Regions from separate parts of the Rhodoferax sp. ZS1R8 genome, predicted to be linked through region 2. Evidence: predicted binding sites of a transcription regulator. Region 2 holds the regulator's gene; the other holds the start of a gene.
The links. The regulator HrcA, encoded in region 2, represses chaperone genes, less so after heat shock. The targets are predictions, from matches to a motif close to TTAGCACTCNNNNNNNNNGAGTGCTAA.

Region 1 (7,498 bases), on a different contig from region 2:
TTTCTTGCGGCTTGCTGCGGGGGAAGCGGTTGGCAATATTGCAGAACACATGTCGCTGAGCATCAAGACAGTCAGTACATACCGGGCGCGGATCATGGAGAAGTTGAATCTGGCATCCAACAGCGACTTAACCTATTACGCACTTAAAAACGGGTTGATCCAGTAAGCCCCTCACGTCAATTCTCCGGCTCCGGTCTGGCCCGCCTCGCCCGCCGCCAGGCGTTCGCAGTACAACATCAAAGCGTCCAATTCGTTGGACTTGTCAAACACCTTGCCAGCGCCCAGTTCGGTACAACGGCGCCGTATCTCTGTGGTTGCGTGGTTGCTCAGGACCACAAGACTGCGAGACGGTATCGTGCAGTTAGCTGCGCGTAGTACGCCCAAGCCCGACCCGCGTTTAAGGAATATGTCGACGATAACCAAATCTGCACAGTGCCCAGGTTCGGCCAGCCAATGCACTGCGCTGGCTTCATCTTGCGCAACGCCGACCACATCCACCGGTGTCATCTCTTCCAGCGCAGCGATCAAGCTATCGCGTATGACCGGGCTGTCTTCGACAATATAGGTTTTGAGGCGTTGCATGGCTCGACCATGGTATCCACTGTGCAAACGCTTGTGGTGTTAAGTGTGCGGTTTTACAAGTGAATTTGCACTCTGTGCTGGGTCGTACAGACACGATGCTACAGGGCTCCAGATCATTGTTTATCCGGAAAAAAAAAGACCCCTGCAAGCAGCGCCTGCAAGGGTCGTATGGCACCTTGTACGAAATCAGGCGTATTCGACCAGCGCCGTCTTCATCTTTTTCATTGCAGCCACCTCGATCTGGCGAATGCGTTCTGCGCTGACGCCATATTCGGCAGCCAACTCATGCAGTGTCATGCCACCCGAGTTGTCGTCGTTGACCTTGAGCCAACGCTCTTCAACGATGCGACGGCTACGCGCATCCAGGCCGTCCAGCGCTGCGGCAATGCCTTCGGATGCCAGCACGTCGCGCTGATGCGCTTCGATCATGGCGATAGGCTCGTGCTTGGTATCGGTCAGGTAGGCGATCGGGCCATAGGCCTCTTCGCCATCATCTGACGGAGAGGGATCCAACAACACATCGCCACCCGACATGCGGGTTTCCATCTCAATGACTTCTTCGGGCTTGACCTTCAGTTCGCGCGCCATCGCGTCGATCTGCTCGGGGTTCAGCGTGTCGCGGTGTGTGCCCAAGTCGGCCGCTGCATCTTCGCTCTTGAAGCGCTGCTTCATCGAGCGCAGGTTGAAAAACAGTTTGCGTTGCGCCTTGGTGGTTGCCACCTTGACCATACGCCAGTTCTTCAAAATGTATTCATGGATTTCCGCCTTGATCCAGTGCAGCGCGTAGCTGACCAGGCGCACGCCCTGGTCGGGGTCGAACCGCTTGACGGCCTTCATCAGCCCCACATTGCCTTCCTGGATCAGGTCGCCGTGCGGCAGGCCATAGCCCAGGTATTGGCGTGATACCGACACCACCAGCCGCAAGTGAGATAGCACTAACTTACCAGCTGCTTCAAGGTCATTGTCGGCCTTGAATTTGCGGGAGAACTCCTGCTCTTCCTCCAGCGTCAGCATGGGCAGGCGGTTGGCAGCCGAAATATAGGCGTCCAAATTGCCCAGCGACGGCACCATCGACCATGGATTGGCCAGTGTTACGGCGGTGGCTGCGTGTCCCAATGGGTATGACATACCTGAACTCCTTGTATCTAGCGGTCAATATTAGCACTCTCTATGAGCGAGTGCTAATAAAGAAGTTCAATGTCCCCGATCAAAAAATGAGATGGGGCAGGGCGTTGTGGCGGTAGCTTGGGTCCACGGGCCCCATTTTCAATAGCGCAGCGAAAAAGAGCAGTGCGCCGCGCAACAGACACCCTATCGCCCGGCAAAAAAATAAGAAAAAATACTAGCTATGGGAAACATAGCGCCCGCACCAACACCCCCGGGGGCTGGTGTGTTTTTTTCTTGATGTGAAAAATTTCGGGCGTCCTGCGCCGGCTGAAGCTACCCAAACGGTGCTAAACACCTGCCAGAATCAGCCCCTTTCGCGCGCGCAAAGCGCCGAACCCACCGGAGTTCCAGCCATCTCGGGCTGCACCGTTCGGCACCCATTCTCAGGAGATAACGGTATGAAACGCGACCCCATTGCCCCCACCCAAAACCAGATCGTCATCCAACCCATCAGCCACGACGTGCTGGCCGAGAAGTACCTCAAACCCGGCGAAACCGGTATCGAAGACCTGTTTGCCCGCGTGGCCCGTGCGTTGGCGTCAGTAGAAAAGGAAGAGGACCGCGCCAAGTACGAGGCCATCTTCCTGGAAAATTTGTACGCCGGTGCCATTGGCGCGGGCCGCATCATGAGCGCTGCCGGTACCGATATCCAAGCCACATTGATCAACTGCTTTGTGCAGCCGGTGGGCGATTGCATCCAGGGCATGGACGAAGATGGTTACCCGGGCATCTACGAAGCCCTGCGCGAGGCTGCCGAGACCATGCGCCGCGGAGGCGGTGTGGGGTATGACTTCTCGCGCATCCGCCCACGCGGCGCGGCGGTCAAGGGCACAGCGTCCATGGCGTCGGGCCCTTGCAGCTATATCAATGTGTTCGACCAGTCGTGTTCCACGGTGGAGAGCGCGGGCGCGCGCCGCGGTGCGCAAATGGGCGTGCTGCGCGTGGACCACCCGGACGTGATGGAGTTCATCACCGCCAAGCGCACGCCGGGCCGCTGGAACAACTTCAATGTGTCGGTGGGCATGACCGATACCTTCATGGAAGCATTGGCCAATGACCAGCCGTGGGAGCTTGTGCACCCGGCAAAGCCCGGTTCCACGTTGCTGGAAAAGGGCGCTTTTCAGCGCGCGGATGGCAAATGGGTCTACCAGACGCTGAAGGCGCGCGAGTTGTGGGACACGGTGATGCGTTCCACCTACGACTTTGCTGAACCCGGCATTTTGTTCTTGGACCACATCAACAAAGACAACAACCTGCGCTACTGCGAGACCATTGCTGCGACCAATCCTTGCGTGACAGCCGACACCTGGGTGTTGACAACCGATGGCCCCGCGCAAGTGGCGGATCTGATTGGCAAAGACTTCTCGGCCGTAGTGGATGGCAAGGCCTACAAGGTCGAGAGCGAAGGGTTCTTCAAGACCGGCCACAAGCCGGTGCTGGCGCTGCGCACCCGCGAAGGCCACACCTTGCGGCTCACCGCAGACCACCGCGTGCGCCGCGTGGCACGCAAGACCCGCTACGTGCTCGAAGCCGAGTGGGTGCCTGCCGCGCAACTGTGCCAGGGTGATGAAATCGTGTTGCATGACCACCGCGCGTTGGGCGGCTGGGATGGCGTCGGCACGCAGGAGCAGGGTTATTTGCTGGGCCTGCTGGTGGGCGATGGCACGCTGAAGAGCGCCAAGGCTGTTATCTCCGTCTGGGCGCCAGAGCTTAAGCAGGTTGCCAACGGCACGGTGGCCTATGCCAGCACGGGTGCGGCAGGCATTGTTGCCGCGGCAGAAGCAGCGGCGTCGACGCTGTCGCACCGCGCTGATTTTCGTGGCTTTCAGCGGCCGATAGCGAGCCGTGGCGAGGCACGCATGGTATCGGGCGCAGTGTGGCATTTGGCCCATGGCTTTGGCATGCGCCCGGGCCACAAGACCATTACGCCGGCCATGGAAGCGAGCTCGTCCGACTTCTCGGCGGGGCTGTTGCGCGGTCTGTTCGACGCAGACGGCTCTGTGCAAGGCACGCAGGACAAGGGTGTCAGCGTGCGCCTGGCGCAGAGCGATTTGGGCCTGCTGCAGTCGGTGCAGCGCATGTTGCTGCGCTTGGGCGTTGCGGCCACCATCTATCCCAATCGCCGCCCGGCCCAAGCCAAGCCCATGCCCGATGGAAAAGGCGGCATGAAGGTGTATGAAACCGATGCGCAGCACGAATTGCTCATCAGCGGCAGCAGCTTGCAGGTGTATGCAGACCGCATCGGTTTTGCGGATACGCACAAGGCCGAGCGCCTGGAGCAGTCGTTGGCAAGTTACCGCCGTGCGCTGAATGCCGAACGTTTTACCGCCACCGTGGAATCCGTGACAGAAGACGGTAGCGAGGACGTGTATGACGTCACCGTGGCGGATGTGCACGCCTTTGACGCCAATGGCCTGTATGTTCACAACTGCGGCGAGCAGCCGTTGCCATCCTATGGTTGCTGCGACCTGGGCCCCATCATCCTGACGCGCTTCATCCGCCATCCCTTTGGCTTTGCCGGTGTGCCGGCGTTTGACTTCGAAGCCTTCGAGAAATCTGTGGCGATCCAGGTCCGCGCTTTGGACAACGTGCTGGACGTGACCTTCTGGCCGCTGCAACAGCAGCGCGACGAATCGTCGGCCAAGCGCCGCATCGGCGTGGGCTTTACCGGCATGGGCAATGCGCTGGCCATGCTGTGCCTGCGCTACGACAAGGCAGAGGGCCGTGCAATGGCGACCCGTATTGCCACCAGCATGCGCGATGCGGCCTACACCGCCTCGGTGGCGCTGGCGCAAGAGAAGGGCGCCTTCCCCAAGTTCGACGCGGACGGCTATTTGGAGGCGGGCACCTTTGCCAGCCGCTTGCCGGCCGCCTTGCAGCAGTCCATCCGCAAGCATGGCATCCGCAACAGCCACCTGCTGTCGATCGCGCCCACAGGCACCGTCAGCCTGGCCTTTGCCGACAACGCGTCCAATGGCATTGAGCCGCCTTTCTCGTGGATGTACAAGCGCAAGAAGCGCGAGGGCGATGGCAGCTACACCGAGTACTCTGTAGAAGACCACGCCTGGCGCCTGTACCACGAGCTGGGTGGTGATGTAAACCAGCTGCCGGACTACTTCGTGTCCGCACTGGAGATGTCGGCCACCGACCATATCGCAATGATGGAAGCGGTGCAGCCCTTTGTCGACACCGCCATCTCCAAGACGGTGAACGTGCCGGCCGACTACCCCTACGACGACTTCAAGAATTTGTACCAGCAAGCCTGGAATGCGCGCCTGAAAGGTTTGGCAACGTATCGGCCCAATGCGATTCTGGGCTCGGTGTTACACGTGACGCCAACCGAGACCGCAGCCGCTCCCGTAGCCCCCACACCGCCCGCACCTGTGGTTGACCCCATGCGTACGGTCATCGAACGCCGCCCCAAGGGCGCGCTGTCCGCCGTCGCAGAAAAGGTGGATTACTGGACGCAAGAGGGCCACAAGACGCTGTACCTACTGGTATCCTTTTTGCCCGTGCCGCTGCCCAACGGCGGCATGGTAGACCGCGCGATTGAATTCTTCATGCCCGTGGGGCAGAGCGGCGAATCGCAGCAGTGGATCACGTCCAGCATGCGCCTGCTGTCGCTGGCCGCACGTGGCGGCTTCCTGGAGCGCGCACTCAGTGATATGCGCAAGGTGGCCTGGGACCGCGGCCCCGTGCGACTGGGTACGCACCAGAAAGAAGATGGCACCCAGGTGCCGATGTGGCACGACTCCGAAGTGGCGGCCATGGCCTTTGCGATCCAGAACATCCAATCGCAACGCAACCGGACCAAGACCAGCAACTACAACCGCCGTTCCACCGATGTGCAGCCCGAATCCGATGCGCTGCTGCCACAGCACGAAAGCGCACTGGCAACCGCACCCCTGCCAGTGATGGCGGGCAAAAAATGCGGTGAATGCGGCGCCCATGCCGTGATCCGCAAAGATGGTTGCGACTACTGTACCCAATGTGGGCATGTGGGAAGCTGTGGGTGACGGCACCGGAACAGAATTTAGCCGACTGTGGGTGACAGCATAAGCTGCCTTTTTGACGGCATAAGCTGCCTTTTTTACAGCGCAAGCGGCTGTGGAGCCAACAACTTTCGCTCATAAGGTTGCAACAGTGATTCGTTGTACCCAAAAATACTCTAGGCTTTTGGCTTAGATTTGGATGCGGCTCCCCAACAGGGGGCCGCTTTTCTGAATCCTCACACCGAAAATTCAGAAAAGTGTTACGTCTTTCCAAACACCGGCCGGCACAGGCCAAAGAAAACCGCTTCTTGGTGAATTCTTGCGAGAGCACCCTGCTGGGGTTTTTGTTTTGAGAATCGACTAATCGAGCAATGCCGCTGCTTTCGGATTGTCCTGCCGCCGGTGGGCAGGGCTGTAAACCATGTGAACAGGGGCCTTGCCCACCACCTTCGGCATCAAAAACCCGACGACTGGCCCACCTCTTGACGAATGGAGTGTTTCCTGAGGCCAAGCCACGTAGCTCAACAATTGCCGGTCAGCTGTGCTGGCCATAAACGTTAGCTTGGCCTGCTTCTTTGCGTCAGGGAGCTGGTGGTACAGCTTGGCTACCTGGTCCGACAAAGACTGGACTTCAAACACAGAGCCCTCTCCGCCCTTCCTAGCTCACGGCCTATCTGTATTGGCGTCCCCTTCGAGGTGACCAGCGTCTTTGCATCGCGGCTAACGGGACAGAACAGCTAATGCCAAAGTCTTGTCGTCATCCGTGCGGTCATTTACCGCTGGACTTTGAAGAAATCGAATCAACGCTGCATGAAGCTGCTCGTCCTGTTCAGATGTGGAAGTTCCTAGCACCTTGAAAAAATTAGCAAAGAATGGCTCGTGTGCAGTGTTGTCCGCCATGTTCAGGGCCAGGCGCTGCAGCCCGTCGCTGAAAACCGCGACGCGCAATGAGATACCCGGGTAGGACTTAGTCACCATTTTTTTGATAGCGTCCTCATCCGTCACGAAGTGGGTCATATTGGCGTACTCCCCAGCATTGGAACAACGGGTACCTCTAGCCCTTGCCCCACATCTAAAACAATCCCGCCATCTCCAATCTGAAGCACCAAAGTGCCCAGTTTGCAAGACAAAACCCCCAAGAACGTGCAGGCAAAGTCGCGGGCTTTGAGGCCCATCGCGTCTGCCCGAGCGTATATCTTGTCCCGAACGGCCATTACGCATTCAGTGGCCAATTCGTCACCCAGCCCAAATTCCGACAACTTCAGCTTTTCCCCAATGAAGTCTGCAGCAGCCTGAATCGCCAGTTCTGCACCTTCCCCGCCATTCGTCGCGCTTCCTGCCCCGTCTGCTACGAACAGCTGCAGGAAGGGCATGCCTGCGGGAGTGGAGCCCACCTGAGCCCAACAACTGTCTTCGCAGTTACGGCCAACTGAAACGTGTGAGGTTCCTACTTCAGAGGCACCAAGAACCCGCCAGTTCAAACGGCTGCCCAGCCTTTGGGCGACTCCAAGGGGACTTCCGTGCCTGGCGTCGACCGCGACACAGACCGCAGGGAGCTGGAAAGCCAGCTAAACAGCTCTTTGAAACGCAGTCCTTCCAGCGACAACGGTTCGCGTGAGCTGATTTGCTTGAGAACGTCCATGTTTGCACCTTTCACGCCAATGGCAAAAAAAGCAAACTGCTTAGATGCCTCACCTTCGCGCACGGCAGCGGCTGCCGCCTGCCACGAGTCGGTGGGGCCACCGTCGGTGATTAAG
Region 2 (7,498 bases):
GCTCTCGGAAATCATGCTGCAGCAGACGCAGGTGGTCACGGTCCGTGACTACTTTGTCCGCTTTCTCGCCCGCTTTCCTGATGTGGCTTCTCTGGCAGCAGCCAGCTTGGATGATGTGCTGGGCCTGTGGAGTGGCCTGGGCTACTACAGCCGAGCCCGCAACCTGCACTGCTGCGCGCAGCAGGTTATGGCGCTGCATGGCGGAACCTTTCCCACCAAGGCCGAAGTATTGGAAATCCTGCCCGGCATAGGTCGCTCCACTGCGGCCGCCGTTGCCTCACTGTGCTTCGGCGAGCGGGTTGCGATACTGGATGCGAACGTCAAGCGTGTCGTGACCCGTGTGCTGGGTTTCGATGCCGACCTGGCCCAAGGTGCTAGTGTGCGCGCCCTGTGGGATGCGGCTACGCAACTGCTGCCAGTGGGTGAGGACGCGGCATCGGCCATGCCGCGCTACACCCAGGGCATGATGGATTTGGGTGCCACCATCTGCCTGCCCAGAAAGCCTGCCTGCCTGCTATGCCCCGTGCGCCAGGACTGTGTGGCGGCGGCTTCGGGTGATCCCGAGCGCTACCCCGTGCGCACGCGTACCCTCAAACGTAGCACCCAGGCCATCCGGTTGCTGTGGGTACAAAGCGCTGACGGTGCCGTGTGGTTGGACAAGCGCCCGACTCCTGGCGTTTGGGCCGGACTGCACTGCCTGCCGTTGTTCGACAGCGAAGAAGCGCTGCTCAACCAAGTGCCCACTCGGCTACGAGGCGGCCTGCAGGCTCTGCCAGTCTTCACCCATGTGTTGACGCATAAAGACTTGTACTTACACACCTGGCATTTGCGTGTGCCGGCCCCGTCGATGGGTTGGGGTCCCGGTCAGTGGATCGGTGCAGATGCATGGCCCCTTGTGGGACTGCCCGCACCGATACGCAAAATTTTGCAGCAGGGCACAGCGCGCTGATCAGCGACGCCTAGAGCGCGTCGAGTTCGCGGTGGCGCGTCAGCGTGACCCATTGCGGCGTGAAGCGCTGGCGCAACTGCTCTACCAGGTAGACCGAGCGGTGTTGCCCGCCCGTGCAGCCAATCGCCACTGTCACGTAGCTGCGGTGGTCGCGCGCCAGGGCGTCCAACCAGGTTTCCAGAAACTGGGCAATGTGCTGCAGCATAAGGCCCACCTCGGTTTGTGCCTGCAGGAATTCAGCCACCGGCTGGTCTTTGCCTGTCAGGTGCCGCAGTGCCGGATCGTAATGCGGATTGGGCAGCATGCGCACATCAAACACGTAGTCGGCATCGGTGGGCACGCCACGTTTGAACGCAAAGGACTCGAACACCAGTGTCAATTGCCCCCAGGGGGAAGAGATCATGGCCTTGATATACCCTTGCAATTGGGCCGCGCGGATGATGCTGGAGTCGATGATGTGCGCCTGCTCGCGCAGTGCGGCCAATAGCGTGCGCTCCAGTTCGATCGCGTCCACCAGGGCGCGGCGCGCGTCCTGCGCACGGTTGCCGGGGTCGGGCTGCGACAGCGGGTGCTTGCGCCGCGTCTCAGAGTAGCGGCGCACCAGGGTCTCGGTATCCGCATCCAGAAACAGCGATTTCACCTGCACGCCCAGCTTGCGCAGCGTGTTCAGATGGTGGGGTACCAGAGGCAGTGATGTTGCGCTGCGCACATCCATCGCGATGGCGATGCGGCGTGCATGGTGTTGCTGCTCCAGCTCCACAAAGGGTAACAACAGTTCGGGTGGAAGGTTGTCCACACAGTAGTAGCCCGCATCTTCCAGCGCATGCAGGGCTACCGACTTGCCGGAGCCCGACATGCCAGTGATCAACACCAGTTCCATAGGTTGCGCGCCGTCTTGCATGGAATGTCAGGCCCCCGACTGCAGCATTTCCTTGGCGTGCGCCAGCGTCGTGCTGGACAGCTTCTCGCCACCCAGCATGCGTGCAATTTCTGCAACGCGCTGCTCGCCCAGTACGGCACCCACGGTGCTCAAGGTCACCTTGCCACTCATCTGCTTGGCCACGACAAGGTGGTGGTCCGCGCAGGCGGCGACTTGGGGCAGGTGGGTAACAGCCAGCACCTGCCGGTCTACGCCCAGCTGGCGCATCAGGCGGCCTACGGTCTCTGCCACGGCACCGCCGACACCGGAATCGACTTCGTCAAAAATCAGCGTCTGCGCCGTGCCCAGGCGGCTGGTCGTGACCGCAATGGCCAGGGCCATGCGCGACAACTCGCCACCGGAAGCCACTTTGCCCACAGGCCGCGGTGTGCTGCCCGCATGGCCGGCAGCCAGAAAACTGGCATCTTCCAGGCCGCTTTGCATGGGTTGCGCGCTGGACTCCAGCGCCACCTCAAACCGCCCACCTTGCATGCCCAAGCCCTGCATGGCCTGCGTGATGGATTGGGCTAGCAGCGGCGCCGCTTTGGCCCGAGCCTTGGACAGCAGCTTGGCCTCGGCCAGGTAGGCTGAATGGGCCTTTTGCTCGGCACTTTGCAAACCATCCAGGTCGGATGCCGCATCCAGTTGTGCCAGCTCTGCGCGCCATGCTGCCAGTAGCGTCGGCAGCTCTTCCGGCGCCCGCTTGTAGCGCCGGGCCAGCGATACCCACAGCGACAGGCGCTCATCCAGCTCGGCCAGACCCTGTGGGTCCAGGTCGGTATGGCGTAAATAGCCACGCAGGGTGCGCACGGTGTCTTCTACCTGGGCCAGACTGGACGCGAGCACGTCCATCGGATCGGTGAACTGTTTTTCCAGATGGGCCTGGCTTTGCAACTGCTGCAATGCTCCGTTCAGCAGGCTTAAAGCGTTGCTGTCGTCGTCCTCCAGCAGCTGCAAGGCGGCCTGCGCCGCGTCCATCAGGGCTTGGCCGTTGGCCAGACGGCTGTGGTTGCTCTGCAGTTCGTCCCATTCGGCGGGCTGCGGGTTGAGTTTTTCGACCTCGCCAATTTGCCACGCCAGGCGTTCGCGCTCGCGTTGCAAGGAGTCTTGCGCAGCCATGGCCTGCGCCAGCGCGGCTTGGGCCTGGCGCCAGTCGTGCCACAGAGCGGACAGCGCGTGGGTAGATACCTTGGCATAGGCATCCAGCAGACCACGCACGGCGTCCGGACGGGTCAGGCTTTGCCAGGCGTGCTGGCCATGGATGTCCAGCAACTGTTCGCCCACCGTGCGCAACTGCTGTGCCGTGGCCGGACTGCCGTTGATCCAGGCGCGGCTTTTGCCCGCCGTGTCCACGGTACGGCGCAGCAGTAGCGTGTCGCCATCGTAGCTATCAAAACCGGCCTCTTGCAGCGTGTCGCGCACGCCGGCCGGGGTATCGAATTCGGCGCTGACATCGGTGCGGCTGGCGCCCTCACGGATGACGCCGGTGTCGGCGCGCGCACCGGTCACCAGTTGCAGTGCGTCAATCAGGATCGACTTGCCAGCGCCGGTCTCGCCAGTCAACACCGTGAAACCACCGTCCAGATCCAACTCCAGTTCGCTGACGATGACGAAATCGCGCAAAACTATGCGTCTCAAAGCCATTGTTTTAATCCCAGTTCACTTGATTGAAGCGGTGCTGCGCTGCGTTCATCAGGCAACTCCCTCATTCCAATGTAGTTTTTGCCGCAAGGTGGCGAAGTAGGTCCAGCCCTCAGGGTGCAGAAAGCGGACCTGGTACTGCGACCGTGTCACCACAATACGGTCGCCGTGCATCAGTGTGGCCAGCGACTGCATGTCAAAGTTGGCGCTGGCATCGCGCCCGGCCACCAGCTCGATCACCACTTCGGACACATTGGGCAGCACGATGGGCCGGTTCGACAAGGTGTGTGGCGCAATCGGTACCAGCACCCAGCCAGGTATGGACGGGTGAATCAGCGGCCCGCCGGCCGACAGCGCGTAGGCAGTGCAACCCGTGGGCGTTGCAATGATCAGCCCGTCGGCGCGCTGGTTGGCGACGAAATTGCCGTCCACCTCTACCCGCAGCTCGACCATGCCGGCCGTAGCCCCACGATTGACGACAACATCGTTCATGGCCAGCGCCGAAAACACGCACTGCCCGCCGCGCATGACCCGGGCCTGCATCAGGCTGCGGTGGTCTTCCACGTACTGGCCCGACAGCATGGGTTGCAGCGTGGCCTCAAAATTGTCCAGCGGAATGTCGGTAATAAAGCCCAGGCGCCCCTGATTGATGCCTATCAGCGGCACGCCGTATTGCGCCATCTTGCGGCCAATGCCCAGCATCGTGCCGTCACCTCCCACCACCACACAGACATCGCAAGAGTTGCCAATGGCCGCGACGTCCATCGTCGCGTAATTGTTGAGCCCCATATTGGCAGCGGTGTCGGCCTCGACCACCACCTCGCAGCCCTGCGCCATCAAAAAGTCTGCAATACGCTCCAGCGTCAGCCGCGAAGACGGCCCCGTAGCGCCAGACGACACAGCGTGGAACTTGCCAATCAGGGCAACCTGGCGGAATTGGGACTTCATTGGCAAATTACATCATTAAAATGAGCCAATGCTCGATGATCGTTCCAAGTTGTTGTTGAAGGCGCTCGTGGAGCGTTACATAGCCGATGGGCAACCCGTCGGCAGCCGCACCTTGTCGCGGGCCTCTGGTTTGGAATTGTCGCCCGCGACCATTCGCAATGTGATGTCGGACCTGGAAGAACTGGGCCTGATCGTCAGCCCTCATACGTCGGCTGGGCGCATACCTACAGCGCGCGGTTACCGCATGTTTGTCGACACCATGCTCACCGTGCAGCCAAGTCAGTACGGTTCGCACATCCTGGCACCCGACCAGCCGCAAAAGGTGATCTCCAACGCGGCCAATCTGCTGTCCAACTTATCCCAGTTTGTGGGTGTGGTTATTGCGCCCAAACGTACATCGGTCTTTCGGCACATCGAGTTTTTGCGCCTGTCCGAGCGGCGGCTGCTGGTCATCATCGTGTCGCCCGACGGTGACGTACAAAACCGCGTCATCTTCACCGAGCAGGACTATTCGCAAGCCCAACTGGTGGAGGCGGCGAACTTCTTGAATAGTCATTACGTCGGTCTGGACATGGAGCATGTACGCGAACGCCTGCAAAGTGAGGTGGAATCGTTGCGTACCGAGATCGCCACGTTGATGCAGGCAGCCGTCACTGTCAGTTCCGAAGCCATCACCGAAACGCAGGACGAAGTCATCATCTCTGGTGAACGCAACCTGCTGTCGGTGTCCGACTTCTCCAGCGATATGGGCAACCTGCGCCGCGCTTTTGAGCTGTTCGAGCAAAAGGCGCAGCTGATGCGCCTGATGGATGTGGCCGGCCAAGCCGAAGGCGTGCGTATATTCATCGGCGGTGAAAGCCAGGTCGTGCCGTTCGAAGACCTGTCCATCGTCACCAGTCCCTACGAGGTGGACGGCAAGATCGTCGGCACGTTGGGCGTCATAGGCCCCACGCGCATGGCCTACGACCGCATGATCCAGATCGTGGACATTACGTCCAAACTCGTCAGCAACGCCTTAAGCCACCACAAATAGACGGATATGCAATCCGTTCAGCGCCACGCTAGCGGTTGCCGGGTTGCCCCGCCTGCCTGGTGTGTGCCACCAATCCCCCCAACAGACGGTAGAGCACGAAGAGCAAAATCAACGGTATTACGATCGTCTGCATCAGAAACACAACAATCAGACTGATCAGGCGTTCGGCAATTCTCTCTGCCATAGCCTGTATCCCCTCGAACCTGGCTTGCACCTTGTCTGCGGAGGCGTCCATGGCGTCAGATATCTGGTCCTTTGCGGCCACCACCGCGTTTTTTGCGCTGCTCAAAGCTTCCAATGCGCCAGAGAAGATCCCCGCTTTTTCCGATTGCGTTCCGGGAATGCTCGTCGGCGGGACCGCTGAACCGGGTGCCGTCGGCTTCTTCGTGTCGCCATTGAGCTTTTTCAACTCTGCGCTGGTTTGGTTTAAGGCCTGCAGACCGGTCTGGTAATCTGATGCCAAAAATCGCTCAAAGATTAACGCACTGCCTATCAGCGTGACTGGCATCACCAGACGGAGAAACACCACGACGACCAGCAGGCGGGAGAGCAGTTCGGGCGCCTTATTCGTCCAATACAGGCTTGCCCAAACCAGTGCTAGCCCTGTCACGGCGGCCGACACCAGCCAAGCTGAGCCTATGGTCAACAGCAGCTTTTGAATACCGAAAGCCACGCTGGCTACCAGCATGATCGACGAGAACTGCTCAACGAGGTCGTTGATGGGGTCGAGTACCTGTCCCAAAGCCAATGTGATACCGAAGCCCAGTGGATGAACCACGATTTCAGTCCCCTGGATCACAGAAATGACGGCGTTGAGCGCCCGCGCGGAGGCAAAACTCACCAGAGACCGCTTAAGCCCGGAGTCCACCTGCGCATTGGCCATATCGCTGATGTCTTGCGACCAGCTCAGCACAACGAAAAGCAGGACCAGTGCAATCGCTGCAAGCTTGGAAATATATTTCCCCTGGCAATACGTCTCGCGGTATTCGCTGAACTTCGGCATTGCAACTCCTGATGGATGCCGACGATTGTGCATGACATGCGAGCGATGCAGCAACGCGCGAAAGCTGCCGACCGGAGGTTTGATAGGTAAAATAGGGATGTAGCCCTCGCGGGATGCGCGTAAGCAGCTATCAAATGAATAGCATTTAGTGGCAGTCTCACGCCGCCCCTAAATCCGCGATGTGAGGCCATTACAATCACCGCCTGTGTTGGGGCGTTAGCTCAGTTGGTTAGAGCAGAGGACTCATAATCCTTTGGTCGTAGGTTCAAGTCCTACACGCCCTACCATTTCAAAATCAAGTGGACCCACATTGCAGCCGTGTCGCACTGGCATAGCCACCGCCCACGGCGCGGGCTACCGCTCGGGCTGGGGCGGGCCGCTTGTTAGAATAGGGCCCACTTTTGGGGAGTGCTACGGCGCCCGGCGGGACGGTTTTTTGGACCAGTTCCTGACTTGGTCGCAATCCCTTCGCGCTGACTATATTTTTCAAATTTGCGCGAACTATGACAGTTAGGTTTTCTGTAGAACGCTGGGCTGCTTGGGCGCCTGGTCTGACTGACCATGTTGCATGGCAAGCGTGGCTGCGCCAACCCGGTCCTCTTTCCTATTTAAAAGATCCCCCGTTGACCGAGATGCCGGCCATGATTCGGCGCCGGGTAGATCGGTTGGGGCGCGTAGCCCTGCAGGCTGCATATTGGGGGCAAGGCGATAGCGAGCCCTGTCCCATCGTTTTTGCATCCCGCCGTGGCGATATCGGCCGATGTCTGCAATTGTTGCGCCAATTGGCGGTAGGAGAGGCCCCGTCGCCGGCCGCTTTTAGCACGTCGGTGCACAACGCCATCGGCGCACTCTATTCCATTGCCAACGTCTACACCGGTCCCTACACGGCCGTTGCGGCGGGTGAAGAGACGGTGGAGGCGGCATTCACCGAAGCGCTGGGCCAGCTGGCTGATGGAGAACCTGCCGTGCTGGTCGTGTATTACGACGAGCCGCTACCGGCGCCGT

Region 1: a site for HrcA is predicted at 1,741-1,767, ahead of rpoH (RNA polymerase sigma factor RpoH). Genes of this name have one in related genera too.

Annotation. Positions count from the first base shown of each region.
Region 1 is NZ_JBWMBA010000008.1:1,309-8,806, reverse strand. It holds gene AC097P_RS21675 (response regulator) at 1-166, shown strand, start outside; gene AC097P_RS21670 (response regulator transcription factor) at 172-582, opposite strand; gene rpoH (RNA polymerase sigma factor RpoH) at 769-1,710, opposite strand; gene AC097P_RS21660 (LAGLIDADG family homing endonuclease) at 2,148-5,765, shown strand; partial or broken gene AC097P_RS21655 (PP2C family serine/threonine-protein phosphatase) at 6,462-7,135, opposite strand; gene AC097P_RS21650 (vWA domain-containing protein) at 7,494-7,498, opposite strand, start outside.
Region 2 is NZ_JBWMBA010000003.1:465,105-472,602, reverse strand. It holds gene mutY (A/G-specific adenine glycosylase) at 1-949, shown strand, start outside; gene rapZ (RNase adapter RapZ) at 960-1,829, opposite strand; gene recN (DNA repair protein RecN) at 1,857-3,512, opposite strand; gene AC097P_RS13115 (NAD kinase) at 3,561-4,457, opposite strand; gene hrcA (heat-inducible transcriptional repressor HrcA) at 4,486-5,490, shown strand; gene AC097P_RS13105 (hypothetical protein) at 5,519-6,493, opposite strand; tRNA gene AC097P_RS13100 (tRNA-Ile) at 6,704-6,780, shown strand; gene AC097P_RS13095 (beta-ketoacyl synthase chain length factor) at 6,997-7,498, shown strand, end outside.